4 regions of the Mesorhizobium sp. M1D.F.Ca.ET.043.01.1.1 genome follow, and region 3 is predicted to be linked to each of the others. Evidence: riboswitches for the same ligand, from Rfam matches in the RefSeq annotation. Region 3 holds a riboswitch; each other region holds the start of a gene.
The links. Region 3 has a riboswitch for cobalamin ahead of EJ067_RS29150 (DUF1636 family protein). Riboswitches for the same ligand answer to the same signal wherever they lie in the genome.

Region 1: it holds a riboswitch for cobalamin, as region 3 does, so the genes downstream of both, metE (5-methyltetrahydropteroyltriglutamate--homocysteine S-methyltransferase) here and EJ067_RS29150 (DUF1636 family protein) in region 3, are expected to answer to the same signal.
Region 2: it holds a riboswitch for cobalamin, as region 3 does, so the genes downstream of both, bluB (5,6-dimethylbenzimidazole synthase) here and EJ067_RS29150 (DUF1636 family protein) in region 3, are expected to answer to the same signal.
Region 4: it holds a riboswitch for cobalamin, as region 3 does, so the genes downstream of both, EJ067_RS02330 (ABC transporter ATP-binding protein) here and EJ067_RS29150 (DUF1636 family protein) in region 3, are expected to answer to the same signal.

What each region holds. Positions count from the first base shown of each region.
Region 1 is NZ_CP034444.1:2,144,612-2,152,274, forward strand. It holds gene EJ067_RS10620 (NAD-dependent succinate-semialdehyde dehydrogenase) at 1-1,152, shown strand, start outside; gene EJ067_RS10625 (HAD-IIA family hydrolase) at 1,641-2,414, shown strand; cobalamin riboswitch at 3,170-3,370, shown strand; gene metE (5-methyltetrahydropteroyltriglutamate--homocysteine S-methyltransferase) at 3,460-5,814, shown strand; gene EJ067_RS10635 (DUF982 domain-containing protein) at 6,543-6,791, opposite strand; gene EJ067_RS10640 (DUF982 domain-containing protein) at 7,057-7,359, opposite strand; gene EJ067_RS10645 (MucR family transcriptional regulator) at 7,601-7,663, shown strand, end outside.
Region 2 is NZ_CP034444.1:1,309,934-1,317,596, forward strand. It holds gene EJ067_RS06665 (TlyA family RNA methyltransferase) at 1-388, opposite strand, end outside; gene EJ067_RS06670 (GFA family protein) at 495-896, shown strand; gene EJ067_RS06675 (hypothetical protein) at 893-1,180, opposite strand; gene dxs (1-deoxy-D-xylulose-5-phosphate synthase) at 1,368-3,281, opposite strand; gene EJ067_RS06685 (pirin family protein) at 3,417-4,337, opposite strand; gene EJ067_RS06690 (DUF2277 domain-containing protein) at 4,347-4,613, opposite strand; gene EJ067_RS06695 (exodeoxyribonuclease VII small subunit) at 4,678-4,929, opposite strand; gene EJ067_RS06700 (histone deacetylase family protein) at 4,933-5,859, opposite strand; cobalamin riboswitch at 5,974-6,152, shown strand; gene bluB (5,6-dimethylbenzimidazole synthase) at 6,195-6,932, shown strand; gene EJ067_RS06710 (hypothetical protein) at 6,957-7,663, opposite strand, start outside.
Region 3 is NZ_CP034444.1:6,086,329-6,093,991, forward strand. It holds gene cobN (cobaltochelatase subunit CobN) at 1-916, opposite strand, end outside; gene cobW (cobalamin biosynthesis protein CobW) at 946-1,983, opposite strand; gene EJ067_RS29150 (DUF1636 family protein) at 1,986-2,411, opposite strand; cobalamin riboswitch at 2,451-2,657, opposite strand; gene EJ067_RS29155 (winged helix-turn-helix domain-containing protein) at 2,687-3,889, opposite strand; gene EJ067_RS29160 (NADH-quinone oxidoreductase subunit A) at 4,223-4,588, shown strand; gene EJ067_RS29165 (NADH-quinone oxidoreductase subunit B) at 4,579-5,160, shown strand; gene EJ067_RS29170 (NADH-quinone oxidoreductase subunit C) at 5,165-5,770, shown strand; gene EJ067_RS29175 (NADH-quinone oxidoreductase subunit D) at 5,780-6,970, shown strand; gene EJ067_RS29180 (NADH-quinone oxidoreductase subunit E) at 6,971-7,663, shown strand, end outside.
Region 4 is NZ_CP034444.1:468,126-475,788, forward strand. It holds gene EJ067_RS02315 (phosphatidate cytidylyltransferase) at 1-742, shown strand, start outside; gene EJ067_RS02320 (iron ABC transporter permease) at 754-1,740, opposite strand; gene EJ067_RS02325 (ABC transporter substrate-binding protein) at 1,771-2,718, opposite strand; gene EJ067_RS02330 (ABC transporter ATP-binding protein) at 2,760-3,548, opposite strand; cobalamin riboswitch at 3,755-3,961, opposite strand; gene EJ067_RS02340 (efflux RND transporter periplasmic adaptor subunit) at 4,271-5,410, shown strand; gene EJ067_RS02345 (FAD-dependent monooxygenase) at 5,413-6,981, shown strand; gene EJ067_RS02350 (efflux RND transporter permease subunit) at 7,098-7,663, shown strand, end outside.

The sequences.
Region 1 (7,663 bases), 3.2 Mb from region 3:
TTTGCCGAAGCCAAGTCGGAGGTGTCGCATGCGGCCGCGTATCTGCAATGGTACGCCGAAGAAGCCAATCGCATCTATGGCGAGACGATCCCCCCACCATCGATTGACCGTCGCATGATGGTGATCAAGCAGCCGATCGGTGTCGTGGGCACAATTACGCCATGGAATTTCCCAGCGTCGATGGTGGCGCGCAAGATCTCGCCGGCCCTGGCGGCGGGCTGCGCGATTGTGCTTAAACCCGCTGAACAGACGCCGCTCGTGGCAGGCGCAATGTTCGCCCTCGCGCATCAAGCCGGCTTTCCCGACGGCGTCATCAACCTGGTATATGCGTCCGAAGGTGACGCCGTAGGACGCGAACTCTGCTCAAATCCCAAGGTGCGAAAGATCAGCTTTACGGGCTCGACCGAGGTTGGCCGGCTGCTCATGCGCCAGTGCTCGGACCAGATCAAGAAGGTCAGCCTCGAGCTCGGCGGCAATGCCCCTTTCATTGTCTTTGATGACGCCGATATCGACGCTGCGGTTGACGGCGCGATCCAGGCGAAATTCCGCAACGCCGGTCAGACTTGCGTTTCGGCGAACCGCCTTTACGTCCAATCGAGCGTTCACGATGAGTTCGTCGAGAAGTTCGTGGACAAAGTCCGGCACTTGTCGGTTGGCGACGGCTTCGTTGCCGGAGTGGACATTGGACCGCTGATCGACATCCATGCTCTGCGCAAGATCGAGTCGCACATTGCAGATGCCGTTGCCAAGGGTGGGATTATTCGATGCGGGGCCGAACGCATCGGCAAGGATGGCACCTTCTTCAAGCCCACAGTGCTCACCGAAATTTCCAGCATCATGGCTGTTGCGCAAGAGGAGACTTTCGGGCCGCTGGCGCCGATCATTCGCTTCGAAGATGCGGATCAGGTTGTGCGTGAGGCCAACGACACGATCTACGGCCTCGCCGCCTATTTCTATGCCTCGAACCTCAAGCGTGTCTGGCGCGTTGCCGAGGCATTGGAATACGGCATGGTTGGCATCAACACGGGGCGTATGTCTTCGGAAGCGGCGCCTTTTGGCGGCATGAAGCAGTCCGGCATCGGGCGGGAGGGTTCCCGCCACGGGCTCGAAGACTACCTCGAAATGAAATACCTCTGCATGGGCGGCATCTGATCTCTATCTGGATGGACACCTCGGGCGGCGCACGATCAAACCAAAGAGATGATTCGAGCGCGGACCGCTTCGGGTCGTTTCAGTGCCCCCGCCTGCGCGCCTTAAGCTTGGATAGGTGAGCAACCTACCGTCCGCAGGTGCACCTTGCCTCCTCGCTGTAGAGGGGTTTCAACGTAGCTGGGCGTCTAGATGCATACCGCGGCACGTCTCGCCAGGCCGGTGTCTGCTGCAACTAAGAAGGCGATTGTGCATCAGGTGCGCTGAGACAGCGAAGGTAGTCAACCCGACGATGCAAGACGTCCGCACGGCGAATTGGCGCACCGAAACGTTTACGCCGCAACCTCCTTATTGCCGCACGGCCCACTGAGCCCCCTTCGCGCATCGCTCTGAATCGGTACAGTCGCCGGCATTCCCGCCTGGAGAAGATTCAGTGACACAAGACGTGCCCAGGCCGCGCATGCACGAAAGACATTGAGGGTTGAGATCCAATGATTATAGCGCATCTGCTCGACATGGACGGGGTCCTGGTCCGGGGCGGCCAACCGATTTCTGGCTCGGTCGGCTATGTTGCCGGGCTAGTCGCCAAGGGTGAGCCCTTTCAGATCTTCACCAATAACTCGCGGTTCACGCCAGAAGATCATGCCGAGCGTCTAAGAGCGGTTGGCTTCGCCGTGCAGCCAGAGCACATCTACACATCGGCGCTCGCCACCGCGCGGTTCATGGCGCTGCAAAAGCACCGATCAACTGCCTATGTTATCGGCGACCACGGTCTGGTCGAGGCCCTGCGGCAGGCAGGCTGCCGAATAACAGAGTTTGCCCCCGAATTCGTGGTCCTCGGAGACACCACGTCGTACCACTACGAGCAGATCGCAACTGGCGCTGAGCTTGTGGCGAAGGGCGCGCGCTTTCTCGCCACCAACCCGGATGCCACTGGCCCGACCGAGCGGGGCTCCCATCCGGCGTGCGGGGCTGTCGCGGCACTAATCGAGAAGGCCACCGGCCGTCAGCCCTATTTCGTCGGGAAGCCGAACCCGTTCATGATGCGCGACGCGCTCGACCGGCTGGGAGTTCGAGCTGTCGATACCATCATGGTCGGGGACCGCATGGATACCGACGTGCTCGCGGGGCTGGAATCGGGCCTGAGAACAGCCCTTGTGCTTACTGGTGTGACCAAGCTGGCAGACATAGAGCGGTTTCCATTCAGACCGGACTACGTGGTCGAGTGCCTTGCCGATCTGGGCCAAATCATAGCGAACCAATAAGCCGAACGCACCCCTACACGAAGACCGAACGCTCCTCTACGTTCCGCATGCCGGCCGTCAACCTGGGCAATGATCGGGAGGAACAGCCGGCCCGCATCCAGAAAAGAAGTGATAAGCGTGACAACTTAGTCGAAGTGCACCCATGTAGGGCAAGCAAGTTCATTGTGAGCTTCACTGCTTTGGTTCTGCACGTTCCAGCGATCGCACCGGAATTGATCCGGTGATTGGGTGCGCCCGTTGTCGGATCGTCGACGATGTCCGCAATGTCACACAATGCTTTCAGAGCGATTGCATCGTTCCTAACGATTTTCCCAGTTGGCACGACGATGCGTTCTCTGTGCAAGAGCACTGCGACGCGGCCGACCCGAGAAGGCACCACCTGATGATCACGCCGTTCCAACAATAGGGGCGCCGCCTCCAACGAGCGCCGATCAAACGGAAGCCATCGCGCTTTCATTCGTCTGGTTGTCCGGACATGACGAATTCGATTTCGGGCCAAAAGTGAGTGCACCCGATGACCCCCATGTTTGTGGAAGGCGAACGGGCACTTGCGTCGACGGCCGGCCAGTCGGCAAACACCCTGAAGCACTTCGGTGGAGCGCAGTTCGAGCGCGACGGGGCGGCGCTGAATGCCTTTCGACCGACCCGACCCTCGTAAGCGGCTTTGGGCGAAAGAGACCGATCAGCGCAAGGTGTTACTCGCATAATCACATAAACATCTCGTTATATGGTATTGACAAGGATCGAAGCGGCTGTGATTGTACGCATGTCATGGTTCTTCGCGCGGCACTGCCGTAGCGGAGCTAAGAGGGAAGCCGGTGCGATGCCGGCGCTGCCCCCGCAACTGTTAGCGGCGAGCCAAGCCCATTGATGTCACTGAGGCGAACGGCCTCGGGAAGACGGGCGGAGGCTTTGACCCGCGAGCCAGGAGACCTGCCACGACGAACAACGTCCACGGGCGGGGTGTCTGGTGGTCGCGGTAGCTCGGCTTCGTGCCGCCTATTCGCGGGTTCCTTGTCCCCCGCCCCAACCATCGGGGTATGGCATGACTGTCTCTCAACGAATTCCTGTAGCAACGCTCGGCGTGCCGCGTATCGGTCGACGGCGGGAACTGAAATTCGCGCTTGAAAACTACTGGTCCGGAAAATCTCGCGCTGCCGATCTGCTCGCGACGGCGAAGACGCTGCGTGCCGCTAGCTGGAGGGAGCAGCACGATCGCGGCGTGTCGAAAATCCCGTCCAACGATTTCTCGCTTTATGACCACGTGCTCGACACAGTCGCCATGGTCGGCGCCGTTCCGGCACGATACGCCTGGACTGACGGCGAGGTCCCACTCGATATCTATTTCGCCATGGCGCGCGGCAATCAAGGTCAGGCCGCGGATTGTGGACCTGCCGGTGACGAGCCTGCGGCCAATGGGCAGGGCCTTGCCGCGATGGAAATGACCAAATGGTTCGACACCAACTACCACTACATTGTGCCGGAACTCAGGGACGATCAGAGCTTTGCCCTCTCGTCGGCGAAACCGGTCGATCATTTCCTCGAGGCCAAGGCGCTCGGCATCCACACTCGCCCGGTCCTGCTTGGACCGGTTACCTTTCTCAAGTTGGCGAAGTCACCTGAGGAAGGTTTCAACCCTATCGCGCTCCTGCCACGGCTGCTGCCCGTCTACGAGGAACTCCTGCAGAGGCTAAAGCTCGCGGGAGCCGATTGGGTGCAGATCGATGAGCCGGCGCTCGTGCTCGATCTGATTCCCAACGAACGGGATGCGCTCCAATTCGCCTACTCCCGGCTGTCGAAAGCAGCACCCGAGTTGAAGATCATGGTCGCTACCTATTTCGGATCGCTGGGAGACAATCTCGAGACCGCAATTTCTCTGCCCGTGGCGGGACTGCACGTGGATCTCGTGCGCGCTCCAGAGCAGTTGGAGGCCGTCGGCCGGCTCGCGCAGAAGGAACTTGTGCTCTCGCTCGGGCTGATCGACGGCCGCAACGTCTGGCGCGCGAACCTGCCTGCGATATTTGACCGTATCAAGCCGATCGTCGCCGGTTGGCCGCTGGAGCGGGTGGAGATTGCCCCGTCCTGCTCGATGCTGCATGTGCCGATCGACCTGGACTTGGAGACGGCACTCGATGCGGATGTGAGGTCGTGGCTCGCCTTCGCAGCGCAAAAGACCGACGAGCTGGTCGTGCTCGCCCGTGCCCTGGCCGAAGGCCGGGACGCAGTGGCCGCCGAACTGGAGGCGTCGGCTGAGGCTGCCGCCGTTCGCGCGACATCCGCCAAGGTGCATGATCCGCTCGTCGAAGGCCGGGTCGCCAGGATCAAGGTCGGCATGACGCGCCGGAAGAGCGCATTTGCCGGCCGCTCCAAGCTTCAGGCCGACGTGTTTGGCTTGCCCCCCTTCCCCACCACGACGATCGGCTCCTTCCCGCAAACAGCCGAGATTCGCAAGGCGCGGGCAGCTCATGCCAAAGGCCAGCTGAGTTACGTCGACTATGAAGCGTTCCTGAAGAAAGAGATAAAAGCCGCCGTTCGCTGGCAAGAAGAGATCGGACTCGACGTGCTGGTCCACGGCGAATTCGAGCGCAACGACATGGTGCAATATTTCGCCGAGCAGCTCTGCGGCTTCGCCTTCACGCAACACGGGTGGGTGCAAAGCTATGGCTCGCGCTTTGTGCGACCCCCGATCATCATTGGAGATGTGTCGCGACAAAATCCGATGACACTACATTGGTGGCGATATGCCCAGTCGCTAACGCTGAAGCCGGTGAAAGGCATGCTTACCGGTCCCGTGACGATCCTCAATTGGTCCTTCGTCCGAGACGACCTTCCGCGCTCAGCCGTCTGCCGTCAGGTCGCGCTCGCCATTCGCGATGAAGTGAGCGACCTTGAAAAGGCCGGCGCTAAGATGATCCAGATCGACGAAGCCGCACTGCGCGAGGGCTTGCCGCTGCGCCAGGCCGACTGGGAGGCCTATCTCGACTGGGCCGTCGAATGCTTCCGGCTGGCTTCAACGGCCGTCGAGGATGCGACCCAGATCCACACCCATATGTGCTACTCCGAGTTCGGCGACATCGTGGACGCTATCGCCGCAATGGATGCGGATGTGATCTCCATTGAAGCCTCGCGCTCGCAGATGGAACTGCTCGATACGCTTCGAACCTTCAAGTATCCGAACGATATCGGACCTGGCGTCTATGACATTCACTCGCCGCGGGTCCCGGAAGTGGGCGAGATTTCCAACCTCATCATGCTTGCGCGCGATCGATTGTTGGATGACCAACTGTGGGTGAATCCCGACTGCGGCCTCAAAACGCGCAGATGGGAGGAGGTCCGCTCTGCCCTGGTGAACATGGTGGCTGCGGCACGCGCAATTCGGGAAAAAGCGCAAACGGCGTAGGACTCGGTGACACTTGCCGGCGGTGAGCGGCGACGCTGCACCCCGGGCGAAGTAGGTTGAGGAGGCTATCCGGCTCACCCAAAGAAATCGACCTGCCGCCGACCGAAGCGCCTCCGTAAGCTTGGTCTGGTCGGGCCTTGTTATGGCGCGGCCACGCCAGCTGTTCCGAAGGCGGGCGTTGGCGGGCGATCGAAGCAGGCCGGCCCTCAAATGAGCCGGCCAGAGATCAGACGGCTGACCCCCAGCGGTTTCGGACTACTCCGGATTTAAGCTAGTCCAATATCACTATCATCTTTCCGATGCGATCGCCGAAACCTCCGTTCCGACATCGGCGACCATCGGGAGAGGCATCGGCGATCACGCGGGGCCGGTCCAAGGGTGTTCCGGGAAACCGGATGCAGGGCTAATCTGGGGGGAGGTTCAAACGGCACTTCTGTTGACTATCGTGACAGTATCGACGCTCCGCCATCTGCAGTCGGCCAACTCTCGCTCAATGGCCCGTCTGCCTCTGTCTCCAATTACGATCGCCGCGCAGGCGAAGCCGAACGACCGCAGCTTGGCTGGCGGACCCCTTGTGTTTTGATGTTGGAAGATCCCACGCGCGACCAGGAAAGCCATTGCGGAAGTAACGGGGTTGGCTTGCTCCTGGCGGATGCCGGCAGGGATGTTCGGACCGTGGCCAACAGCGATGCGCAGAGGGCCGAAATTCATGAGCGGCGTCATAAATCTCAATCGTTGCGCAGAATGCGTGCTTCGAGCGCGGCTGCGACGAAAGCTCGTCGAGCGGCTGGCGCATGGGTCTTACCGCGTAACACCTGCAGACAGACGTCCATCGCTATTCTGCGTTTATCGGTCTCATTATGCAGATCCCGCAGCAAGATAGCGGCCGCGTCGTTGACGTCCACCACGATGCGCTCTGAGCTGCGGCGGCTGACCTGAACAACGACTGGCCTCTCAAATCTGATCAACCCGGTCATCCCCCCTCCTCCACAGCCACTATGCGGCAAACTGCCCCGGTCGTATTTCTTTACTCAGTCGAACGCGACCGATGCACCTGCACCACTGAGGCTGGCCATTCACGACCAAGCGATCGCCATGAGCTGCGTCTGGCCATAGTCAGGTTGCGTGCGATCTGCACTTTTGTAGTCGGCGGTGAGGAACTGCTTCTCATTCGCGCGGTCTAGCCGTGAAACTCGGACAATAGTGCACTGTTTGACGCGCCTTGCCAGACGTCGTCGAGGTCTACACCTGCACTTTTCCACTGCCCGATCTGCAGGCAGCAATCCACTTCATCGCCGAGGTTGGATCTTCCAATATGTCGACCCGTTTCGCAAAGCCGAAAAAGGCATTGCGAGCCGTACTTACCGGCTTGCGCCCATCGTATGCATCGTAGCATGCCCTCAGGGCGATCTCGTGGATCATGTCTCTGCGATCTTCAGGCCATTCATTGAGAAAATCGATGGCATCCGCAAGGCCGGCAATCTCTTGGATGATGTGCGTTGCGCGCTTCACGAAAAGGGGGTTGCTGAAAGCCTTAGCGTTCATTCGTTTCTCCGAACTATCCGAATAAATTTGGGTGAAGAGGCGCCGCATCGACGCGGCACAACCATGGCACAGCGGTGTTGTCAGGACGATGACGGTTGAAGAGTTATCCTGCGACTGCGGCCGGGTGTGTAGCGATCCGCGAACAGATCGTGCAATGGCTTGGTTGCCATCAAAGGCGGCCGTCACTATTAAGCTATGAATTGATTCCCCACGCCTAGTCTAAGTCCGCAGGAGCGTTTTCATGACCGAAGAAACTGAGACAGCTGATAACCTTATCGAACTCACCGCCCATGTCATCTCAGCC
Region 2 (7,663 bases), 2.4 Mb from region 3:
TGGCGGCGATATCGGGATGCATCTGGCCATGGCCGACATCGATCGCCGTGACATGGGCGGCGCCGCGCTCAAGCAGAACCTGAGTGAAGCCACCGGTCGAGGCGCCGATGTCGAGCGCGTCGCTCTCTGAGGGGTCGAGGCCGAAATGGTCGAGGCCGGCAATCAGCTTCAGCGCCGCGCGCGACACATAGCCTCGAGCCGGGTCGTCGATGGCGACGAGGCAGTCCGCCGCGACGGACTGGCCGGGCTTGCGGGCAACCGCGCCGTCGACGGTGACCGTGCCGCGCTCGATCGCGTCGCGGGCGCGCGAACGGCTGGCGAACAGGCCGCGCTCGACGAGCAATTCGTCGAGCCGCTGGCGTGTGCTGGCTGGCAACGGAGAGTTCATCGGCCTTCATTGGCGAAAGCCGGACGCGAACGCAATGGCAGCCTGTTGAATATGGCGCGCGGGGCACGGCAGAATGCGGGCCGTTTCACCAGCCCAGGAGGAGGCAATGCTGAAGGGAACCTGCCATTGCGGCGCCGCGCACTGGACCCTGGAAGGCGATCCGAGATCGGTCACGGCCTGCAACTGCACGCTTTGCCGCCGCTACGGCACGCTCTGGGCCTATGACTATGTCGACGAGCGCATCCGCATCGCCGGACCGGTGCGTTCTTACAGGCGCGCCGCAGTGGCCGAGCCGGCGCTCGAGATCCTGTTCTGCCCGACCTGCGCCTGCGTGCTTGCCTGGCGCGGCCTGCGTTCAGGTTCCAGCGGCCGCACACGCATCGCCGTCAATGTCAGGCTGGCGCCGCCGGAGACTGTGGCCGACCTGCCGATCGACCATTTCGACGGTCTCGACAGCTTCGACGACCTCCCGCGCGACGGCCGCTGCGTGCGCGACATGTGGTTTTAGAAGACCCTCCGCGAGACCGGCCGCTCGACGGCCGGCGTCAGGCCGTTGTCGCTGGAAGCCTGGCTGCGCGAAGCCTCAGCCGGCAGCGGCGCGCCCGGCGCGGCTTCAGGCAGTACCACAAGCTGGGGAACCTGCTTGTAGGAGAAGCCGCCGCGGATGTTGCCCATCTTGCCGGCGACGATGTCCATGACCGCCTTTTCGAGGTTGCGGTCGTAAGGCGTTTCGGCTGCCACCGGCGCGGCCATGGCCATCAGGAAGGCCATGCCGCAAAGGAACGGTTTCATTGTTCTTACCCCCGCGTAAAGCGCGTCGCATCCCTTGATTTCGGGAGACATGCCTCAGACCAAGGTCTTAGCAGGGGGGCGTTGAAAATCGGCCAAAAGACAGGGTAACCGAAGCGCCAAACAAAAGCGTCAACAAACACTTACAACCGGAAGCCGGCAAAGCGATTCAGCACGTTGAGAATTCGATTCAAGCGCGCTGCGCCTGCACGCCGTGGCCGAGCGCGGCGAAGACCGTGCGCACGATGCCGGCCGTGTCGAGGCCCGCGTCGGCATACATCTTCTCCGGCCTGGCGTGATCGGTGAACTCGTCCGGCAGCACGAGCGGGCGCACCTTGAGGCCGTTTTCCAGCAGGCCTTCATGGGCGAGGAAATGCAGCACATGGCTGGCGAAGCCGCCGACCGCGCCCTCCTCGATCGTCACAAGAACCTCATGCGAGCGCGCAAGGCGGCGCACGAGATCTTCGTCCAGCGGTTTGGCGAAGCGGGCATCGGCAACGGTGGTGGAAAGGCCCGCCGCGCCGAGTTCTTCCGCCGCCAGCAGGCAATCCTGCAGCCGCGTGCCGAAGGAGAGAAGCGCCACCTTGGTGCCTTCCTTGAGGATACGGCCCTTGCCGATCTCGAGCACCGAGCCGCGCTCCGGCATGTCGACGCCGACGCCGTTGCCGCGCGGATAGCGGAAGGCGATCGGGCCGCCATCATAGTCGGCTGCGGTGCGCACCATGTGGCGAAGCTCGGCCTCGTCGGCTGCGGCCATGACAACGAAGCCGGGCAGCGAGGCCAGGAAGGTGGTGTCGAAGGCGCCGCAATGGGTGGCGCCGTCGGCGCCGACGAAGCCGGCGCGGTCGATCGGGAAGCGCACCGGCAGCTTCTGGATCGCCACGTCATGCACGACCTGGTCATAGGCGCGCTGCAGGAAGGTCGAATAGATGGCGGTGAAGGGCTTGTAGCCTTCGGTGGCGAGCCCGGCGGCGAAGGTCACCGCGTGCTGCTCGGCGATGCCGACATCGAAGGTTCGCGACGGGAACACCTCGCCGAAAAGGTCGAGGCCGGTGCCGCTCGGCATCGCGGCGGTGATCGCCACGATGCGATCGTCCTCGCGCGCTTCCTGGATCAGGCTCTCGGCGAAGACCTTGGTGTAGCTCGGCGCGTTGGCCGGCGCCTTGGCCTGCGCGCCGGTGATGACGTCGAATTTGTTGACGCCGTGATATTTGTCGGCGGCGGCTTCAGCCGGCGCATAGCCCTTGCCCTTCTGGGTCACGACATGAATCAGCACCGGGCCGTCGGCATTGTCGCGCACGTTCTTAAGCACCGGGATCAGGTGCTCGAGATTGTGCCCGTCGATCGGGCCGATGTGGTAGAAGCCCATCTCCTCGAACAGCGTGCCGCCGGTGACGTAGCCGCGCGCATGCTCGACGGCGCGGGTGATGGCGCGGTCGGCCCGCTTGCCGAGATAGGACGACAGCTTCTTGCCGAAATCGCGCAGGCCGAGATACGCCTTGCCGGAGGCGAGCCTCGCCAGATAGGCGCTCATCGCGCCGGTCGGCGGCGCAATCGACATGTCGTTGTCGTTGAGGATGACGATGAGGCGGGCGTCGAGCGCGCCGGCATTGTTCATCGCCTCATAGGCCATGCCGGCGGACATGGCGCCGTCGCCGATGACGGCGATGACGTTGTTGCGGCCGCCCGCGAGCTCGCGGCCCACGGCCATGCCGAGGCCGGCGGAAATCGAGGTCGAGGAGTGCGCGGCGCCGAAGGGGTCGTATTCGCTCTCCGCCCGCCGGGTGAAGCCGGAGAGACCGCCTTCCTGGCGAAGCGTGCGGATGCGATCGCGGCGGCCGGTCAGGATCTTGTGCGGATAGGCCTGGTGGCCGACATCCCAAATCAGCCGGTCCTGCGGCGTGTTGAAGACATAGTGCAGCGCAACCGTCAGCTCGACCACGCCCAGCCCAGCGCCGAGATGGCCGCCGGTGTGCGACACGGCATCGATCAACTCGGCGCGCAGTTCCGTCGCCAGCTGCGTCAGCTCGCTTTCGTCAAGCGACCGCAAATCCGCGGGAATGCGGACCTTGTCGAGAAGCGGCGTGTCGGGCTTTGGGTTCACTCTGGTGCAGCCTGCTCAGTCTTAACGTTGCGCTAACCTTTGAATATGCGCCTCGATCATGCGCGAAATATGCTGCTGGCGGGCGAATGTAAATGCGTGCCAGTGACGCGGCTGGCGCACGTCGTCCATCCCGCTCTAACCTTCCGGCAGCGGAATGAATTCTTCCTCATCGCCAGGAACGATATCGAAGCGGCCCGTCTTCCATTCTTCCTTGGCCTGCTCGATGCGTTCCTTCGAGGAGGAAACGAAATTCCACCAGATATAACGCTTGGAACCCAGCGACGCTCCGCCGAACAGCATGAAATGCGCGCCGCGCTCGGACGAAACGACGATCTCCTCGCCCGGCTTGAACACCAGAAGTCGCTCGGCCGGGAAGCGGTCGCCGGCGATGGAAACCTCACCCTCCAGCGTATAGATGGCGCGCTCCTCTGCATCGGCGGGGATTTTGACGCTGGCGCCCGCCGCCAGCCGCAAATCGGCGTAGAGCGTCTCCGAGGCGGTCGCGACCGGCGAGCGCAGCCCGGAAAATTCACCGATGACGACTCGGCCGCTGACGCCGTCGGCGTCGATCTCGGGCAGGCGGATCACCGACGTATTCGCGAACACCGGGGCGACCTCTTCCCTGCCGTCGGGCAAGGCCAGCCAGGTCTGCAGGCCAGAGACCGACATCGGCGCGCCACGCAACTCCTTGGGCGTGCGCTCGGAATGAACGATGCCGCGGCCGGCGGTCATCAGGTTCACGTCGCCGGGTGAGATCACCATTTCGGTGCCGAGCGAATCGCGATGCCTGATCTTGCCGTCGAACAGATAGGTGACCGTGGAAAGCCCGATATGCGGATGCGGGCGCACGTCGATCGCCTGGCCAGCGCGCAGGATCGCCGGTCCCATGCGGTCGAAGAAGATGAAGGGACCGACCAGCCGGCGTTTCGCCGTCGGCAGGGCGCGGCGAACCTCGAAGCCGCCAATATCCTTGGCGTTGGGGATGACCATCAACTCGATCTGGTCGCAGGCAAACGCGTCGCCGGCCTCAGGGTCGTTTCCCGGGAAGAAGCTCATGTCATGACCTCAGGCGAAGCGGAGCGCGGACCTGGCTTTCGCCTTAGCGGCCTCTTCCTCGCGATTGCGCGGATGCTGCGTGGTTTCGAGGCTGTCGAGCAGCTCGCGCGCGGCTGCCGCGATCGCCTCGACGGCGTGGTGAAACGCATGCTCGTTGCGCTTGGACGGCTTGGTCGAGCCGCTCAGCTTGCGCACGAACTGCAGCGCCGCATCTTGGACCTCGTCATCAGTCGCCGGCGGATCGAAATTGAACAGGGTCTTGATGTTGCGGCACATGCTTGAACTCCTTACCTGCTTTTCTTCCCCCGACCTGCTTTTCTTCCCCCGCCCCTCTTCCACGCTACTCGGCGTCGAGCGGCTCCGTTCCAACCGGCTTGCCGTCGCGCGACAGCCTGATCTTCTCGACCTTGTCCTCGGCCGCCTTTAGCAGCCGGTCGCAATGGGCTTTCAGCGCCTCGCCGCGCTCGTAGATCCTGATCGACTGATCGAGCGGGACATCGCCGCGCTCCAGATCATCGACGATCTTCTCCAGCGCGTCGAGCGCCTGCTCGAAGCTCATCGTCTTGACGTCTTCGTTAGCTTCATCAGCCATAATTCATCCCTTCATCAGCCGCCCGACATGGGCGGCGACCGAAAATGCCAGTCCCTGCAGATCGTAGCCGCCCTCCAGCAGGCTGACGAGCCGGTTGCCGCTGTGGCGCCCGGCGCGCTCCATAAGCTGGCCGGTCGCCCAGTCGAAATCGTCTTCGGTCAGGTTGATCGCGGCCAGCGGATCGCGATGGTGCGCATCGAACCCGGCGGAAATGATGATCAGGTCCGGCTTGAATGCGTCGATCGACGGCAGCACGCGCGACAGGAAGGCGTCGCGGAACGTATCGCTGCCGGTGCTCGGCGCGAGCGGCGCGTTGACGATGTTGCCGGCGCCGGTTTCGCTCTTGGCGCCTGTGCCCGGGTAAAGCGGCATCTGATGCGTCGAGCAATAGAGCACCGACGGATCGTCCCAGAAGATGTCCTGCGTGCCGTTGCCGTGATGCACGTCCCAATCGACGATGGCGACGCGCTCGGCCTGGTGCTTCTTCTGCGCGTAGCGGGCCGCGATCGCCGCGGTGTTGAACAGGCAAAAGCCCATCGCCGTCGTCCTCTCGGCATGATGGCCGGGCGGACGGGCGGCGACGAAGACATTGGCGGCGCGCCCCTCGAAGACATCGTCGATCGCCGCATTGGCGGCGCCGATCGCCGTCACCGCGGCCTGCCAGCTCTTCGGGCTGGCGCTGGTGTCGGCATCGATCGAGACGATGCCGGTCTCAGGAATGGCCGCGCGGACGCGGGCGACGAAATCTTCCGGATGGGCATAAAGGATGGTTGCCTCGTCGCCTTCCGGCGCCCTGACGCGGTCGAGAGCCGAGAAAGCCTCGTCGTCCAGCACGCGCTCGATGGCGCGCAAACGGTCGGGACGCTCGGGATGACCGGGCGGCGTGAGGTGCTCCAGGAATACCGGATGGGTGTAGAGACGGGTAGCCATGGCCCCTAATCTAGGCACCTGTCGCCCGGATAGCCATGTTTCGGCGCCGAATGATTGGGGAAAATCGCGCCCGATCGTGCGCAAGCGGCATTGGCGCGGCTTCCGCTTCGCTATAGAGTCCTGCCGCTGCCTGGTGCCCGCGACGCGGGAGAATCGGGAACACGGTTGAAATCCGTGGCGTGCCCAACGCTGTGAGGGGGACCGCGCCGGCAAAAGCCACTGTCCTAGACGGGAAGGCGCCGGATGCGGGTCGATCCCGAGCCAGAAGACCGGCCCGGCAGAAATGGTCGTCCGCATGGTCAGGCGGAGGGCTGCTTATCGCAAGGGGACAAGCGATGCAGGCACGAATGGCCGCCACCGGCGGCGGCGACTTTGACCAATTGGCGCGCGAGGCCGTCTACCGGGCGATGTTCACCCGGCGCGACGTGCGCAGCCATTTCACTGCCGACGATCTCGACGATGGCGTGCTGGCGCGACTGTTGACGGCTGCCCATCATGCGCCGTCGGTCGGCTACATGCAGCCGTGGAACTTCATCGTCATCCGCGATGCGACAAGACGGCGGCAGGTGCGCGACCTGTTCCTGGCCGCGCGCGAGCAGGAACTGCCGGCGATCGAGGCGGAGCGGCAGGCGCTCTACCGCACGCTGAAGCTCGAGGGCATCTGCGAAAGCGCGCTCAATCTTTGCATCACCTGCGACCGGCAGCGCTCGCAGAATTCGCCGCTCGGGCGCTGGCACAATCCGGAGATGGACCTCTACAGCACCGTCTGCGCGGTACAGAACTTCTGGCTGGCGGCGCGCGCCGAAGGCGTCGGCGTCGGTTGGGTGAGCATCATCGAGACCGAGGCGCTGAAGCGGCTGTTGTCGATCCCCGACCATGTCACGCCGATAGCCTATCTCTGCGTCGGCCGCGTCTCGGAATTCGCGCCGCGGCCGGACCTCGAGGCGCATGGCTGGGGGCGGCGCCTGCCGCTGCCCGACCTGGTGATGAGCGAGACCTTTTGCGGCGCCGGCGAGGCGCCGCTCAAATCGGCGATTGCCAAGCTTCGCGGCGCTGACCTGCCGAAGCCTTGATCGGGTTGCCTTCGGGGCTGCCGATCAGGCAGGCCGGGGCGAATCCCAGCGCGAGCCGCCGAAGGAGCCCAGCGCCTTGTCGCGAAGCTCCCTGAACTTCGACGAGGCCTCGGCTAGGCGCCGGTCCCATTCCGGATTGGGAACCTGGCCTTCGATGGTGGCGAAATAGACCTGCATCAGCGAAGCGATGGCGAAAGGCTCGATGAAGGCCGCCTTGAAGGCCCAGGCGAAGACGATGGCCAGCACGAAGGCCCAGCCGGCGAGCTGCCCGGGCATCACCCAGAGGATGGCGGCTGCCGGGGCAAGCATCAAAAGGAAGATGACGAAGGACACGCCCCACATGATCACCGCCAGCCAGACGGCATTCTTGACCATGTGCTTGCCGTTCTGCGCGTAGAGCACGACGCCTTGCCTGGCGGTCTCGAAAGGCGAGTTCGAATTGATGCGGATGTTGTAGCCGAGGATGATCTCGTCGACATAGGTCAGCGACAGCCGAATGACCGTGTTGATGAAGCTGACGAGGCCGCTCAAGCCGGGAATGGGGAGGAACGCGGCAATGCCGCCGATCAGGCCGGTGATGGCGCGGATGGCGCCTTTGACCAGTTGGTCGACCACGAAAAGGATATTGGCCTCGGCGAAGCGCTGGGTCACCACTTCCTTCGCATAGGCGATCTGGCCCTGGCCATCCGGAACGTCGTGGCCGTCGATCAGATGCACCATGACGGCGATGT
Region 3 (7,663 bases):
GCTGGTTCTTCTCCCAGACCTCGCGCCGCGTCGTGGCGACGATGACCTGGAAGACCGGCACGCCGGCGCGGTCGAACAGCGTTTGCGCGCCCGGCTCGGCGCCGGAGGCGAAGGCGGTGGCGGTGACGATGGCTGACGGGTTCAGCGATGCGATAGCGTTCTCGACGAAGGCCAGCGACGCCGGATCCTTCAGGCTGGAGACGAAGATCGGCACGGCCTCCACGCCCTGCGAGCGCAGCGCCTCAACCAGGGCGTCGATTGGCGCCACGTCGGCCGCCAGCAGCATTGAACGGTAGAAGAGGATGGGAATGATGGGGGAGCCGATATCGCCAGCGCTGAAGGAAGCTGGCTTTGCGACAACTCCTCGTCCCGGTTGGTAATATCCCGCCTTCGGCACGCCCACCGGCTCGAGCACCTCGGCCTCAGATCCCGCCAGCCGCGCCAGTCTCCTCACCAGCGCCGCCATATTGGCCGGGCCGCCTTTGCGGAAATAGCCGAGCAGGGCGTCGAGCTCGGCGCGCGGCAAGGTCGAGCCTTCGATCAGGCGCGGGTCCTCGTCATGGCTTTCGCCCGGCAGCAGCGCCAGCTTGATGCCGCGTTCGCGCGCGACCGCTGCCAACTGGTCGCAGCCATAGCGCCACCAGTCGTAACCGCCGAGGATGCGGACCAGGACGACCTTGGCATGGCGGGCGACGCTGTCGATCCAGAGGTCGACCGACATCGGATGGCGCAGATCGCGAAGTGCCGCGAGCCGCATCGACGGCAAGCGGTCAGCGTCCGCCTTCCAGGCGGCTGCCAGTCCGGCAAGATCGCTGTCGGTGAAGGACAGCGCCACGACATCCGCAGGCGTCTGCCTGAGGTCGATAGGCTCGGCGAGATCGTCGAGCGAAGCGGATGTCGTGGTGAGGATATGCATTGCTTCGTGTTGGGCTTTTCGTGTTGGCCTCAGCCGGCGAGGATACGCTCGATCGCCGGGCGGTTCAGCCCCTTGAGGCCGATGACGACGAGCCGCGAGCGGCGGTCGTCCTCGGTCGTCCAGGCGCGGTCGTAATAGTGGTTGACGCGCGGGCCAACGGCCTGAAGGAGGAGCCGCATCGGCTTGCCGCCGACCTCGACGAAGCCTTTGACGCGCAGCACGTTTTCCTGCTCGGCGGCAACGGCGACGCGTTTTGCCAGCTCGTCCGGATGCGAGATCGACGGGATGTCGATGACGAAGGAGTCAAAATCGTCATGCTCGTGGTCGAGCTCGTCGTCGTGATGCGTCTTGCGGTTCTCGATGTCGTCCTCGACGGCGAGGCCGAGGCCGAGCAGCACCGACGGGTCGACCTTGCCCTGCGCCGTCGGCACGACCTTCACGGCACGCGCCACATGCTCGCCGATCACGGCGTTGGCGCGCTCCGAACCCGCCGCGTCCATCAGGTCGCTCTTCGACAGGATGATCAGGTCGGCGCAGGCGATCTGATCCTCGAACACCTCCTCGACCGGATCGTCATGGTCGAGGGTCACGTCGGCGGCGCGCTGCGCCTGAAGGGCATCCATGTCGGACGCGACGCGGCCATCGGCCAGCGCCGGACCGTCGACCACGGCGATGACGCCGTCGACGGTGACGCGGCTCTTGACGGTCGGCCATTGGAAGGCCTGCACAAGCGGCTTCGGCAGAGCGAGGCCCGAGGTCTCGATCAGGATGTGGTCGACCTTTGGCGTGCGCGACAGGATCTGGTCGAGCGCCGGCACGAAGTCATCGGCGACGGTGCAGCAGATGCAGCCATTGGCGAGCTCGACGATGTTCTCCTCAGGGCAGGTGTCGACACCGCAGCCTTTCAGGATCTCACCGTCGATGCCGACATCGCCGAACTCGTTGACGATGATCGCCAGCCGCTTGCCCTTGGCGTTTTCAATGAGGTTGCGGATCAGCGTCGTCTTGCCGGCCCCGAGGAAGCCGGTGACGACGGTGCAGGGCACGCGGGAAACGGAAGCGTTCATGGTCAGTCCTTCAGCATGTCTAGGGGAGGGATGCGGGCGACGAGGCCGCGCTTGAGGGAGTCTGGCCGGCCGCGCCAGGGGATGAGGCCGTCGGTCGATGTGGCGAAGAGTTTTGCACCGGCGACCAGGTCGGCGCCGCTGGTCGTTTCGAGGTCGCCGAAGACGTAGCTCCAGCAGCCGTCGCGCAGAAGTGCCGCGCTCAGGCGGCGCTTGCAATTGCCGAGGCATTCGACGGTGCGAATACGGATGTTCTCGTCCGCTGCGGCGCGGCGCGTGTGCTCGGCCAGCAGCGCACCGGCGCGCGGATGGGCATCGGAACCCGTTTCGTCGCGGCAGGACGAGCAGACGATGACGGTCACGCCCGCCAAGGCTTCGGGCTCGGACGGAACGTCCACGATATTAGCCGGAAAACTGCCGTTGCGATCCAAAACCAGGCTCCTTGCCCGGAAAACCCGCCGGGCGATCGGATACTTAAAGTCTCAGACGGCAGGTCTCCTGGCTCGCGGGTCATCGCCTTGACGCCGCCTTCCCGGGAATTTCCCAGTGGCTTTCGGCTGAGGCTCGTCGCTCACAGTTGCGGGGACAGCCGCGGATTTGGAATTTTTCAACCCCGCACCGCATTCCCTCTTGGCTCCTCCCTTTGCCGGGAGAAGACCGTCTGCGGCGGATTTAGGCTTAGAGCTACGCGGCTGTCAACGCGCGGCTACGACACCTGGATGTCGGCCAGCGCCGGGCCGAGATCGCCAACTGGCGTCACTTCGATGGCTTCCAGGCCGAGCCACGCCTGCATCTGCTTCAATTCATCGAAGAGTTGGGCGGCCGTCTCCGGCGGCGCGCCCAGTTCGGCGTAAGCGGCGTGGACGCGCAGCACGCTGGCCGGGCGATCGGCCCTCAAGTCGACGCGGGCGACGATGCGGTCGCCGAGCAGGAAGGGCAGCACGTAATAGCCGTACTGCCGCTTTTCGGCCGGCGTGTAGATCTCGATGCGGTAGCGGAAGCCGAACAGTTTTTCGGTCCGGGTGCGCTCGAAGACGACGGGGTCGAAGGGAGCGAGCAGGGCGCGGGCCTCGATCCGGCGCGGAATGCGCGCGTCCTTGTGGAGGTAAACGGTCTTGTCCCAGCCCTCGACCCCTACCGGCAGCAGTTCGCCCGCCTCGACCAGTTCCGCGATGCGGTCTTTCGTGTCGCCCGGCGCCAGGCGGAAATAGTCGCGCAGGTCGCCATAGGTGGCGATGCCGTGGGCGCGGGCGGAAATGCGCAGCAATTCGCGATGCGCGTCCTCGATCGACGGCACCGGCAGGTCGAGCACGGCCTGCGGCAGCACGCGTTCCGGCAGGTCGTAATAGCGTTCGAAGCCGCGCCGGTAGGCGGTGGTGATGCGTCCGGCCCAGAACAGCCATTCGAAGGCGTGCTTGGCTTCGCTCCAGCCCCACCAGCCGCCATTGCCCTTATGGCCCTCGATATCGGATGCGGCGATCGGCCCGCGCTCGGCCACTTGCCCGTAAATCTCGTCGATCATCTGCTTGCGCTCGCGGCCCCATTTGGCGAGGCCGAGATACATTTCCTCGCCGCGTTCGGCGCGCTGCATGCGCCAGCGCATCAGCGGGTAGGTCTCGACCGGTAGGAAGGAGGCCTCATGCGCCCAATATTCAAAGACAGCGCGCCTGCGGGTGAGGGCGGCATTGTCGAGCAGCGAAAGCGGGTAGGGGCCGAGGCGCGAATAGAGCGGCATGTAGTGGGCGCGCACCACCGCGCTGACGGAATCGATCTGCAGCAGCCCGGTGCGGGAGAGCACGCGGGCGAGGTGCCTGCGGTTAGGCTCGCCGCCCGGGCGAGGGTCCGTGAAGCCCTGCGCGCCGAGCGCGATGCGCCTGGCCGCGCGAAGCGAGATTTTTTCCTTCTTCAAGGTGCCTTTGCCTCGATCCGTTTACCTGACGTCCAGCCGATGATTCCAGCCATGCTAGCAGGCAAATGGCGGGAGATATGTCAGGAGAGAAAAGTGGAGTAAAAAGCGAAGGAAATCAAACAGGAGCGGATCGGACCAGTTTCTTCCGATATGGCGTCCAGGGCCGCGTTTTGAACAAGGTTTGACTTGCTTCGCCGAAACCGCTGCGCTAACCCTCGCCGCGTCGCAGCATAGGGCTCCTAAAGCGGTTCAGCGGGTTAAACTGTCACGCTTCCGCATTAGAGTCCGTTGCTGTAATCAAAGTGAACTGGCCCGCCAAAGGAAAGTCGCCGCATGGCCGCACTCCTGAGTTCGTACCTGCCCATCGTCCTCTTCATCGCCGTGGCGATGGTCGTCGGCCTAGCGCTGATCATCGCGCCGTTCCTGGTGGCTTACCGCAATCCCGACCCGGAAAAGCTTTCCGCCTATGAATGCGGCTTCAACTCGTTCGACGACGCCCGCATGAAGTTCGACATCCGCTTCTACCTGGTGTCGATCCTGTTCATCATCTTCGATCTCGAGGTCGCCTTCCTGTTCCCATGGGCGGTCTCCTTCTCCAAGCTCGGCATGCTCGGCTTCTGGTCGATGATGGTGTTCCTGGCGGTGCTGACCATCGGCTTTGCCTATGAATGGAAAAAAGGAGCGCTGGAATGGGATTGAACGACAGTTCAGGCACCCTCGTCGCGCCGAAGCCCAAGGGTATCATCGACCCCAACACCGGCAGGCCGGTGGGGGAGGACGATCCCTTCTTCCTCGAAATCAACAATGAGCTGGCCGACAAGGGTTTCCTTGTCACCTCGACCGAAGCGCTGATCACCTGGGCGCGCAGCGGCTCGCTGATGTTCATGACCTTCGGCCTCGCCTGCTGTGCGGTCGAGATGATCCACACGTCGATGCCGCGCTACGACTCGGAGCGGTTCGGCGTCGCGCCGCGCGCGTCTCCGCGCCAGTCCGACATCATGATCGTCGCCGGCACGCTGACCAACAAGATGGCGCCGGCGCTGCGCAAGGTCTACGACCAGATGCCGGAGCCGCGCTACGTCATCTCGATGGGCTCCTGCGCCAATGGCGGCGGTTACTACCACTATTCCTATTCGGTGGTGCGCGGCTGCGACCGCATCGTGCCGGTCGACATCTATGTGCCCGGCTGCCCGCCGAGCGCGGAAGCGCTGCTCTACGGCATTCTCCTTCTGCAGAAGAAGATCCGCCGCACCGGCACGATCGAACGGTGAGCCGATGACCCAGGCGTTGAACGAACTCTCCACCTATCTCGGCGAGAAGCTCTCCGGCCGCATCGGCGAAGCCGTGCTTGCCTATGGCGAGCTGAGCGTTTCCGTCGAGCCGGGCAACCTGATCGAAGTGGCGACCTTCCTGCGTGACGACCCGCGCTGCCAGTTCATCTCGATCATCGACGTCTGCGGCGCCGACTATCCGTCGCGGGCCAGGCGCTTCGACGTCGTCTATCATCTCCTGTCGCCGAAGCAGAATGTCCGCATCCGCCTCAAGGTTCAGGCCGACGAGGAGACGCTGGTGCCGTCGCTGACATCGGTCTATCCCGGCGCCGACTGGTTCGAGCGCGAGACCTACGACCTTTATGGCGTGCTGTTCTCCGACCATCCGGACCTGCGCCGCATCCTCACCGACTACGGCTTCGAGGGGCACCCGCTGCGCAAGGATTTTCCGCTGACCGGCTTTGTCGAGGTGCGCTACGACGACGAGGCCAAGCGGGTCATCTACGAGCCGGTCGAGCTCAAGCAGGAATTCCGCAACTTCGACTTTTTGAGCCCATGGGAAGGGACGGACTACGTCCTGCCCGGGGACGAAAAAGCCAAGACGAATTGAGGCGCCAGAATGGCTGAAACCTCCGTCCGCAATTTTAACATTAACTTTGGACCTCAACATCCTGCAGCGCACGGTGTTTTGAGGTTGGTTCTTGAACTCGACGGCGAGGTGGTCGACCGCGTCGACCCGCATATCGGCCTTCTGCATCGCGGCACCGAGAAGCTGATTGAGGCCAAGACCTACCTGCAGGCGGTGCCTTATCTCGACCGGCTCGACTATTGCGCGCCGATGAACCAGGAGCATGCCTTCGCGCTCGCCGCGGAGCGGCTGCTCGGCATCGAGGTGCCGAAGCGCGGCCAACTGATCCGCGTGCTCTATTCCGAGATGGGCCGCATCATGTCGCACATCCTCAATGTGACGACGCAGGCGATGGATGTCGGCGCGCTGACGCCGCCGCTGTGGGGCTTCGTCGAGCGCGAGAAGCTGATGGTGTTCTACGAGCGCGCCTCCGGCTCGCGCATGCATGCGGCCTATTTCCGGCCCGGCGGCGTGCATCAGGATCTGCCGCAGAAGCTGATCGAGGACATCGGCAAGTGGATCGACCCGTTCCTGAAGTCGATCGACGATCTCGACGCGCTGCTCACGCCCAACCGCATCTTCAAGCAGCGCAATGTCGACATCGGCACGGTGTCGCTGGCCGACGCCTGGGCCTGGGGCTTTTCGGGCGTGATGGTGCGCGGCTCGGGCGCCGCCTGGGACCTGCGCAAGGCGCAGCCCTATGAATGCTATTCCGAGATGGATTTCGACATCCCGATCGGCAAGAACGGCGACTGCTACGACCGTTACCTCGTGCGCATGGAAGAGATGCGCCAGTCGGCCAGGATCATGCGCCAGTGCGTCGACCTGCTGCTCGGCAAGGAAAGCAGCGGGCCGGTGTCGAACCTCGACGGCAAGGTGGTGCCGCCGAAGCGCGCGGCGATGAAGCGCTCGATGGAGGCGCTGATCCATCACTTCAAGCTCTACACCGAGGGCTATCGCGTGCCGGCCGGCGAGGTCTATGCGGCGGTCGAGGCGCCCAAGGGCGAATTCGGCGTCTATCTCGTCTCCGACGGCACCAACAAGCCTTATCGCTGCAAGCTGCGCGCGCCAGGCTTCGCGCATCTGCAGGCCATGGATTTCCTGTGCCGCGGCCACATGCTGGCCGACGTCACCGCCGTGCTTGGCTCCCTCGACATCGTGTTTGGTGAGGTCGATCGCTAAATGTCAGTCCGTCGTCTCGCAGATGCCAGCGTCCAGCCAGCCTCCTTCGCCTTCAACAAGGCGAACGCGGCGGCGGCCCAGCAGTGGATCGCCAAATATCCGAAGGGGCGCGAGCAGTCGGCCATCATCCCGCTGCTGATGATTGCCCAAGAGCAGGAAGGCTGGGTGACGAAGGCGGCGATCGAGACGATCTCCGACATGCTCGGCATGCCGCGCATCCGCGGGCTCGAGGTCGCGACCTTCTACACGCAGTACCAGCTCAACCCGGTCGGCACGCGCGCCCATATCCAGGTCTGCGGCACCACGCCCTGCATGCTGCGCGGCTCGGAAGCGCTGATGGATGTCTGCCGCTCGAAGATCCACCACGACCAGTTCCACACCAATGAAAAAGGCACGCTGTCATGGGAGGAGGTCGAATGCCTCGGCGCCTGCGTCAACGCGCCGATGGTGATGATCTTCAAGGACACTTTTGAGGACCTGACACCGGAGCGCCTGGCCGAGATCATCGATCTCTACGAGGCCGGCAAGGGCGCCACGGTGAAGCCCGGCCCGCAGAACGGCCGCACCGGCTCGGAGCCGGCGACGGGGCTGACGACGCTGAAGAGCGAGAAGGCGATCCTGAAATCCACCCGCGAGAAGGAAGCCAAGGCAGCCGCGAAGGCAGCCAAGCAAGCCGCTGCGGCAGCGCCGGCT
Region 4 (7,663 bases), 1.5 Mb from region 3:
CATGACCATCCTTTTCGCGCTGATCTCGTTCGCGGCGCTGCGCGAGTTCGTGACGCTGACGCACAGCCGCCGCAGCGACCACTGGGTGCTGCTCGGCATGTTCGGCATCGTCATCCCGGTCCAGTACTGGCTGGTGTGGACGGCCTGGTACGGACTGTTCGTGATCTTCATCCCGGTCTACTGCTTCCTGCTGATGCCGGCGATCACGGCGCTTCATGGCGATACCGAGCGCTTCCTCGAGCGCATCGCCGCGCAGCAATGGGCGATCATGATCTCGGTCTATTGCGTCAGCCATGTTCCTGCCCTGCTGACGCTCAACGTGCCGGGTTTCGAAGGCCGCAATCTTCTGCTCATCGCCTTCCTGATCATCGTCGTGCAGGGCAGCGACGTGCTGCAGTACATCTTCGGCAAGCTGTTCGGGAAACACCGCTTCTCGCCGACCGTCTCGCCGTCGAAAACCTGGGAGGGGCTGATCGGCGGGCTGGTCGCCTCCAGCCTGCTCGGCGCGTTGCTCTCCTTCATCACGCCGTTTTCGCCGCTGCAGGCCTCGACGGTCGCCTTCGTCGCCTGCACGATGGGGTTCCTCGGCGGGCTCGTGGCGTCGGCGATCAAGCGCGACCAGGGCGTCAAGGACTGGGGCCACCTGATCGAGGGCCATGGCGGCATGCTCGACCGCACCGATAGCCTCGTCTTCGCCGCGCCGATCTTCTTCCACATCGTGCGCTATTTCTGGACGGTTTGATCGCCGGCGAACTAAAGGCGGTTGCGCATCAGCATGGTGACGACGAAGAAGGCGCCGAGCGAGCTGGTGATGATGCCGATCGGCAGTTCCTGCGGCGGCAGCAGCGTGCGGGCCAAGAGATCGCTGGCCAGGAGCAGGATCGCGCCGAACAGCGCGCAGATCGCTATCAGCGGCCGATGCAGCGGACCGGCCAGCGGCCGGCCGAGATGCGGGATCATCAGGCCGACGAAGCCGATGACGCCGGCCACCGCCACCAGAATCGCGGTGGCCAGAGCCGCGATGAGGAATGTCGTGCGGCGCATCCTCGCCACCGGCACGCCGAGGCTTTCGGCGGCGCTTTCGCCGGCGAGGAAGGCATCGAAGCGGCGGTGGTTCCAGAGCCCATAGGCGAGAATGATGCCAGCGCCGAGCGCCGCCAGGCCGATATTGTCCCAGCGGGCGAGACCCAGCCCGCCCATGGTCCAGAACAGCACCGAATGGGCGGCGCGCTGGTCGCCGGCGAAGACGAGATAGTTGGTCAGCGCGGTGAACATGAAGGAAACGGCGAGGCCGGCGAGGATCAGCCGCTCGGGTCCCTGCCCCCTCACCCGCGACACGAGCAGAAGCACGATTGCCGCTGCCAGTATGCCGCCGGTGAAGGCGGCAAGGGGAAGTGTCCAGATGCCGAAGCTGTCGCCGAAGACGGTGATGACGGAGACCGCGCCGGCGGCGGCGCCCGAGGAGAGGCCGAACAGGAACGGATCGGCGAGATCGTTGCGGGTCACCGTCTGCAGCAGCGCGCCGACGATGCCGAGGCCGGCGCCGACAGCAATCGCCAGCAACGCGCGCGGCAGCCTGAGGTCGACGACGATGCTGCCGACCGGACCGGATACCTGGTTCCCGTCCAGCCCCATCGCATGTGCCAGCGCGCGCACGACCTCGTGCAACGGGATGAGCGTCGAGCCGTAGGCGATCGAAAGCAGCACGAGCGCTGCGAGCAGCACCGCGCCCAGCGACATTGTAAGAACGAACGATCCGTATCGCAAAGGTCAGAACGCTTCCGGATACATGGCCCTGGCGATCTTGCCGATCGCCTCGATGTTGGCGGGTCCGGGCGTCAGCTCGGCGTAACGCAGCGCAACGAAGCGCTTGTTCTTCACCGCGTCGGTTTCCTTCATCGCCGAATGTGCCTCGAGGAAATCGAGCAGCTTCCGGTAGCCGCCGCCGTCCTGGTAGTCGAGCAGGATGAGGAATTGCGGATTGCGCGACGCGACCGTCTCCCAGTCGGTATTGCCCCAGCTCGTGTCCATGTCGGCCATGATGTTTTCCCCGCCCGCGGCGGCGATCATGGCGTTGGGGATGGCGAACTTGCCAGCGGTGAAGGGCTTGTCCTCGCCGGAGTCATAGAGGAACACGCGCGCGCCCTTATGGTCGCCCACCTTGGCGGTGATGCCGGCCAGCTCGGCCTTCCAGCCGACGACCAGCTTTTGCGCCTGCGCGTCCTTGCCGAAGATCTTGCCGAGCTTCTCGACGTCGCCAAAGAGCAGGTCCATCGAAGCGGCGGGCCGGTTCTTGTCGAGATGGACGCAGCTCTCGGTCAGTACCAGTGTCTTGATGCCGTGCGGGGCAAGCGTGTCGGGCGTGACCTCGCCGCCCGGCTTCATGCCGTAATACCAGCCGGCGAAGAAGAAGTCCGGCTGCGCGGCTACAAGGTTTTCCAGCGTCGGGTATTTCGGCGCCAGCTCGGGGATCGAGCCCTGCTCGGCCTTGAATTCGGGGCCAACCTTGTACCAGCCGGTGATGCCGGTGAGCCCGACGATCGACGGCTGCAGCTTCAGCGCGAACGCCATCTCGGCCATGTTGAGGTCCTGGATGACGGCGCGCTTCGGCGGCGCGTCGAAGGTGAGCGGCTTGCCGCAGCTGTCGACGGTCACCGGGAAGGCGAAGGCGGCCGAGGCGACAAAAGAGAGGGCAAGCGACAAAGCGAGGCGTTTCACGGGATGGTGCTCCTTGATTGGGTTGGATTGTCTGGATTGGCTCAGGACGGGGCTGAAGCGCGGGCGGGAAGCTCGAAGACGGTGAGCTCGCGGTCCTCGGTCGGGTGCTGGAGGCGCAGCACATCGATGCCGAACACCTCACGGATGAGCGGCTGCGCCAGCGCCTCGCGCGGCGGCGCCAGCGCGTGCAGCCGGGCGTTGCTCATCACCGCGACGCGGGTGGCGAAGGGCGCCACCAGGGCGAGATCGTGCAGCACGGCGACAACGGTCATGCCGAAGCCGGCGACAAGGTCGAGCAACTCGCCGCGGGCGCGCGGATCGAGGTGGTTGGTCGGCTCGTCGAGGAACAGGATTTTCGGCTCCTGCGCGATGGCGCGGGCGAGCTGCGCGCGCTGGCGCTCGCCGCCGGACAGCGAGCCTACTGTGCGCGCGAGCAGCCGCAGCAATCCGGTCCGGCGCAAAGCCTCGACGACGATGTCGCGATCGTCGTGGCGGCGCCTCAAGCCCGCATGTGGGACGCGGCCAAGCTCGACATAGTCGATGAGCGCGAGCCGCGGATCCGGCTGGTCCGTCTGGCCGACGACGGCGATGCTGAGCGCCCGCTCGGCGGCGGTGATCCGGTCCAGCCGGCGTCCGGCAAGGCGCACCTCGCCGCGGCTCGGCGGCAGCGCCCCGCACAGCATGCGCAGCAGCGTCGTCTTGCCGGCGCCGTTAGGGCCGATGATGGCGAGACGTTCGCCGCCGGTCAGCGACAGGCTGACATCGTCGACCAGCGTCCGGCCGTTGGCCGTCGCGCCGAGGCCACGGGCTTCGAGAAGCTGCGCGGTCATAGGCGGCCCCCCCGATGATCGGAGAGAGCTTCGCTGCGCATTTCTTGCGTCGCCGGATCACAGCAAAGCGTGCACACGAAAATGCGGTGGATGCGATCGATGGAGCCGTCCAACATTCCGTCACTTTCCAAAAACGGCGACGGAAGGATGCCGGACGAGCCGGCCGACAGGACCGGTGCCCGCGTCTCCTCCCGGCACACCCCGTCCGGTCAACTCGTGTCGATGGCAGGTCTCCTGGCTCGCGGGTCGCCGCGCCATCCGCCTTCCCAGCCTTGCCGGCCAGTGGCATTCCGGATGGAGCTCGCCGCTCACAGTTGCGGGGGCAGCCACGGCCTCGACCCTGAGCGGATCTCACCGTGTTCCCTTTTCACCCCTCGCCTTGCGGCTCGGGGACCATGACACCGCCATCGTAGGTTGTCCGCGCGCGAGTCGCAACGGACTTCTGCGCGACCTGATCACCCCGTGAAATTCCCAATTTGCAGCTCGATATGTAATAACGTTACATATGCTCGAAGGCCCTATGTCAATCCCTTTCCGGCACTGCCTCAGCCAAACATCGGAAAATTCTCAGAAACCGTTCGGGATTTTCCGGGCCGGAAACCGCAAGAAGATCGGGCTGGCGAAAGACAGGCCGCAAACGCCCGATCCCTCTCTCCAGCCGATATATTTCCCGGTCGCCGCATCCTCCCCGCGCGAACGCAACCTTGGTCGTGGAGACAAGCATGATTGCCGCACTCTCTGATAACAAGGCGCTGAGGCGTCGCCTTGTCGCCGGCTCGATCGCCGTCCTCGCCTGCGGCGCGGCCCTGGTCTGGCACGGCGCAAGAAGCGAAGCCTCGAACGCCACCCCGGCCGCCCCGGAGACGAAGCTCGTCAAGGCCATAGCAGTCGCTCCGATGCTCGGCGCGGACACCCGAACCGCCGTCGGCGAGATACGCCCGAGGCTTGAAAGCGACCTAGGCTTCCGCGTATCCGGCAAGCTGCTCGAACGCATCGCCGAGGTCGGCGCGACGGTGAGGAAGGGCGAGGTGCTCGCCCGCATCGACGATCAGGACTATCGCAACCGGCTCGCCAGCGCCGAGGCCGATGTCGCGGCGGCGCAGGCCGTGCTTGTCGAGGCAAGTGCCGCCGAGGCCCGCATCGGCGCGCTGCTCGCCAAAGGTTTCACGACACGGGCCAACTATGACGCGACGCTGAAGAATCTGCGCTCGGCGCAGGCCAAGCTCAAGTCGGCGAACATCGCCTTCGAGATGGCCAAGGACCAGCTCGGCTATACCGAGCTGCACGCGGAATTCGACGGCATCGTCACCGCGAGCGGCGCCGAAGCCGGCCTGTCCGTCAATGTCGGGCAGATGGTGGTCCGCGTCGCCGATCCGCAGAGCCGCGACGCCGTGTTCTCGATCGCCGAAGCCGCCTTCGCCAACACGCCCGATACGAAGCGGCCGCCAAAGGTGACCGTCTCGCTGCTCAGCAATCCGGCGATCACCGCGGCCGGCACCATCCGCGAGATCGCGCCGATGGCCGATGCCGCCACCCGCACTTTCCAGGTGAAGGTCTCGATCGAGAATGCGCCCGACGAAATGCGCTTCGGCGCCAGCGTTTCCGGCCGCGCCGAGGTCGCCGGCGCGCCGGTCGTGGTGCTGCCAGGCAGCGCGCTGTTCGACAAGGATGGCAAGCCGGCGGTGTGGATCGTGGCGCCCTCGTCGGCCGTCGAGCTCAAGCCGGTCACGGTTGCCCGATACGAGACCGACCGCATCGTCGTCAGCGACGGGCTCAGCAAAGGCGATCTGGTCGTCACCGCCGGCGTAAACCGGCTGCGGGAACACGAAAAAGTCCGTATCGTTGAGGGAGAAGGAAAATGACCATGTCCAAGACAAAGGTCCTCATCGCCGGCGCCGGTCCGACCGGACTGACGCTCGCGCTCTGGCTGACCAGGCTCGGTGTCCCGGTCCGCATCTTCGACAAGGCTGACGGTCCGGGCGAAACCTCGCGGGCGCTTGCCGTCCAGGCGCGCACGCTGGAGTTCCACCACCAGATCGGCATCGTCGACGATGTCCTTGCAGCAGGCATCCGGCTGGAGCGGCTTACCATACATACGCCGGCCGGCGTCGCTGCCAGGCTGCCGCTGTCCGACTTCGGCCGCGGCATCAGCCCCTTTTCCTTCGCCTTCGCCTTGCCGCAGGACATCCACGAGCGTGTGCTGATCACGCATCTGCAGCGCGCCGGCGTCGAGGTCGAGCGCGGCACCGAGCTCGTCGCCTTCCAGGACGAGGGCGATGCGGTCATCGCCACGCTGAGCAAGGATGGCCGCACCGAAACCGTCAGCGCCGCCTATCTCGCCGGTAGCGACGGCGCCCGCAGCACCGTTCGGCATGGGCTCAATATCGGCTTTCCCGGCGGCACCTACGAGCAGGCTTTCTACGTCGCCGACGTCAAGGGCACCGGCGAAGTCACCCACAACGGCATGGACGTCACCATCAGCACCTATGGCTTCGCCATCGCCATGCCGGTCAGGCAGTCGGGGTCGCTCCGCCTCATCGGCATCGTGCCGAAGGCGCATGAGGCCGACGAGACGATCAGCTTCGAGGCGATCCGCGCCGATATCGAGCGCGACACCGGCGTCAAGGTCCACGAAGTCAACTGGTTCTCGACCTACCGCGTCCACCATCGCGTCGCCGAGCGCTTCCGCGTCGGCCGCGTGTTCCTCGTCGGCGATGCCGGCCATATCCACAGCCCGGCCGGCGGCCAGGGCATGAACACCGGGATGGGCGACGCAGTGAACCTCGCCTGGAAGCTTGCAGCGGTGGTACAGGGCCGGGCCGACCCGCGCCTGCTCGACAGCTATGAGCCCGAGCGCATCGCCTTTGCGCGCAAGCTGATCGAGAGCACCGACACCGCTTTCCGCTTCATCACCAGCCGCTCGCGGCTCATCGGCCTGTTCCGGCGCTATCTTATGCCGAAGATCATGAATGTCGCACTGCATACATCGTTCGGCTCGCGCGCCTTCTTCGGACTGATCTCGCAGGCGGCGATCCAGTACCGGGCCGGGCCGATCAGCTCGGGCACGGCGGGCAAGCTGAACGGCGGCGACCGGCTGCCCTACGTCGCCCATGCAAATGGCGACAATTTCGAGCCGCTGCGCTCGCTCGATTGGCAGGTTCATGTCTATGGCGAGGCCAACTGCGATTTCCGGGCGATGCTTGCGCCGAGCGGCATCCCGATCCACGCCTTCGCCTGGACAGACGCAGCCGGGAAAGCCGGCCTGCAGCGTGACGCCGCCTATCTGGTGAGGCCCGACGGCCATGTCGCGCTTGCCTCCACGGTCCAGGAGGCAGCCGCCTTCCAGCGCTATCTCGCCGGCCTCGCCATCAGGCCGAGGCTTGCGGAGCGCGCGCCCTACCGAGTGCCGGGCACTATGCACAGCCTGGCCTGACTTTCCGGCGCCCGCCACGCGGCGGGCGCTGACCGAACCCCGACCGTCACTTGTTTTGGCCAGCCGGCAGCCGCCGGCGGAACGCGCCTTTGCGCGCGCTGAGAGGGATTTGCATCATGACCAGCTTCAATCTTTCCGAATGGGCGCTGCGCCACCGCAGCTTCATCGTCTATCTGATGATCGCTGCCGCACTTGCCGGGCTTTACGCCTATCGTGGCCTCGGCCGCGAGGAGGACCCCCCCTTCACCATCAAGACCATGGTGGTGAAGACGATATGGCCGGGCGCCAGCACCAGCGACACGGTGGAGCAGATCACCGACCGCATCGAGAAGAAGCTCGAGGAGCTGCCCGACCTCGACTACGTCAAGAGCTACACCAAGCCCGGCGAATCCGTCGTCTTCGTCAACTTGAAGGACACGGTGGCGGGCGACCAGGTGCAGCCGCTCTGGTACCAGGTGCGCAAGAAGCTCGACGACATCAAGCCGACGCTGCCCTCAGGCGTGCAGGGCCCGTTCTTCAATGACGAGTTCGGCGATACCTATTCGCTGATCTACGCGCTCACCTCCGACAGCCTCAGCCATCGCGAGCTGAAGGACCTCGCCACCAGCCTGCGCGCCCGGCTGCTCACGGTGAAGGATGTCGCCAAGGTCGATCTCATCGGCCAGCAGGACGAGAAGATCTA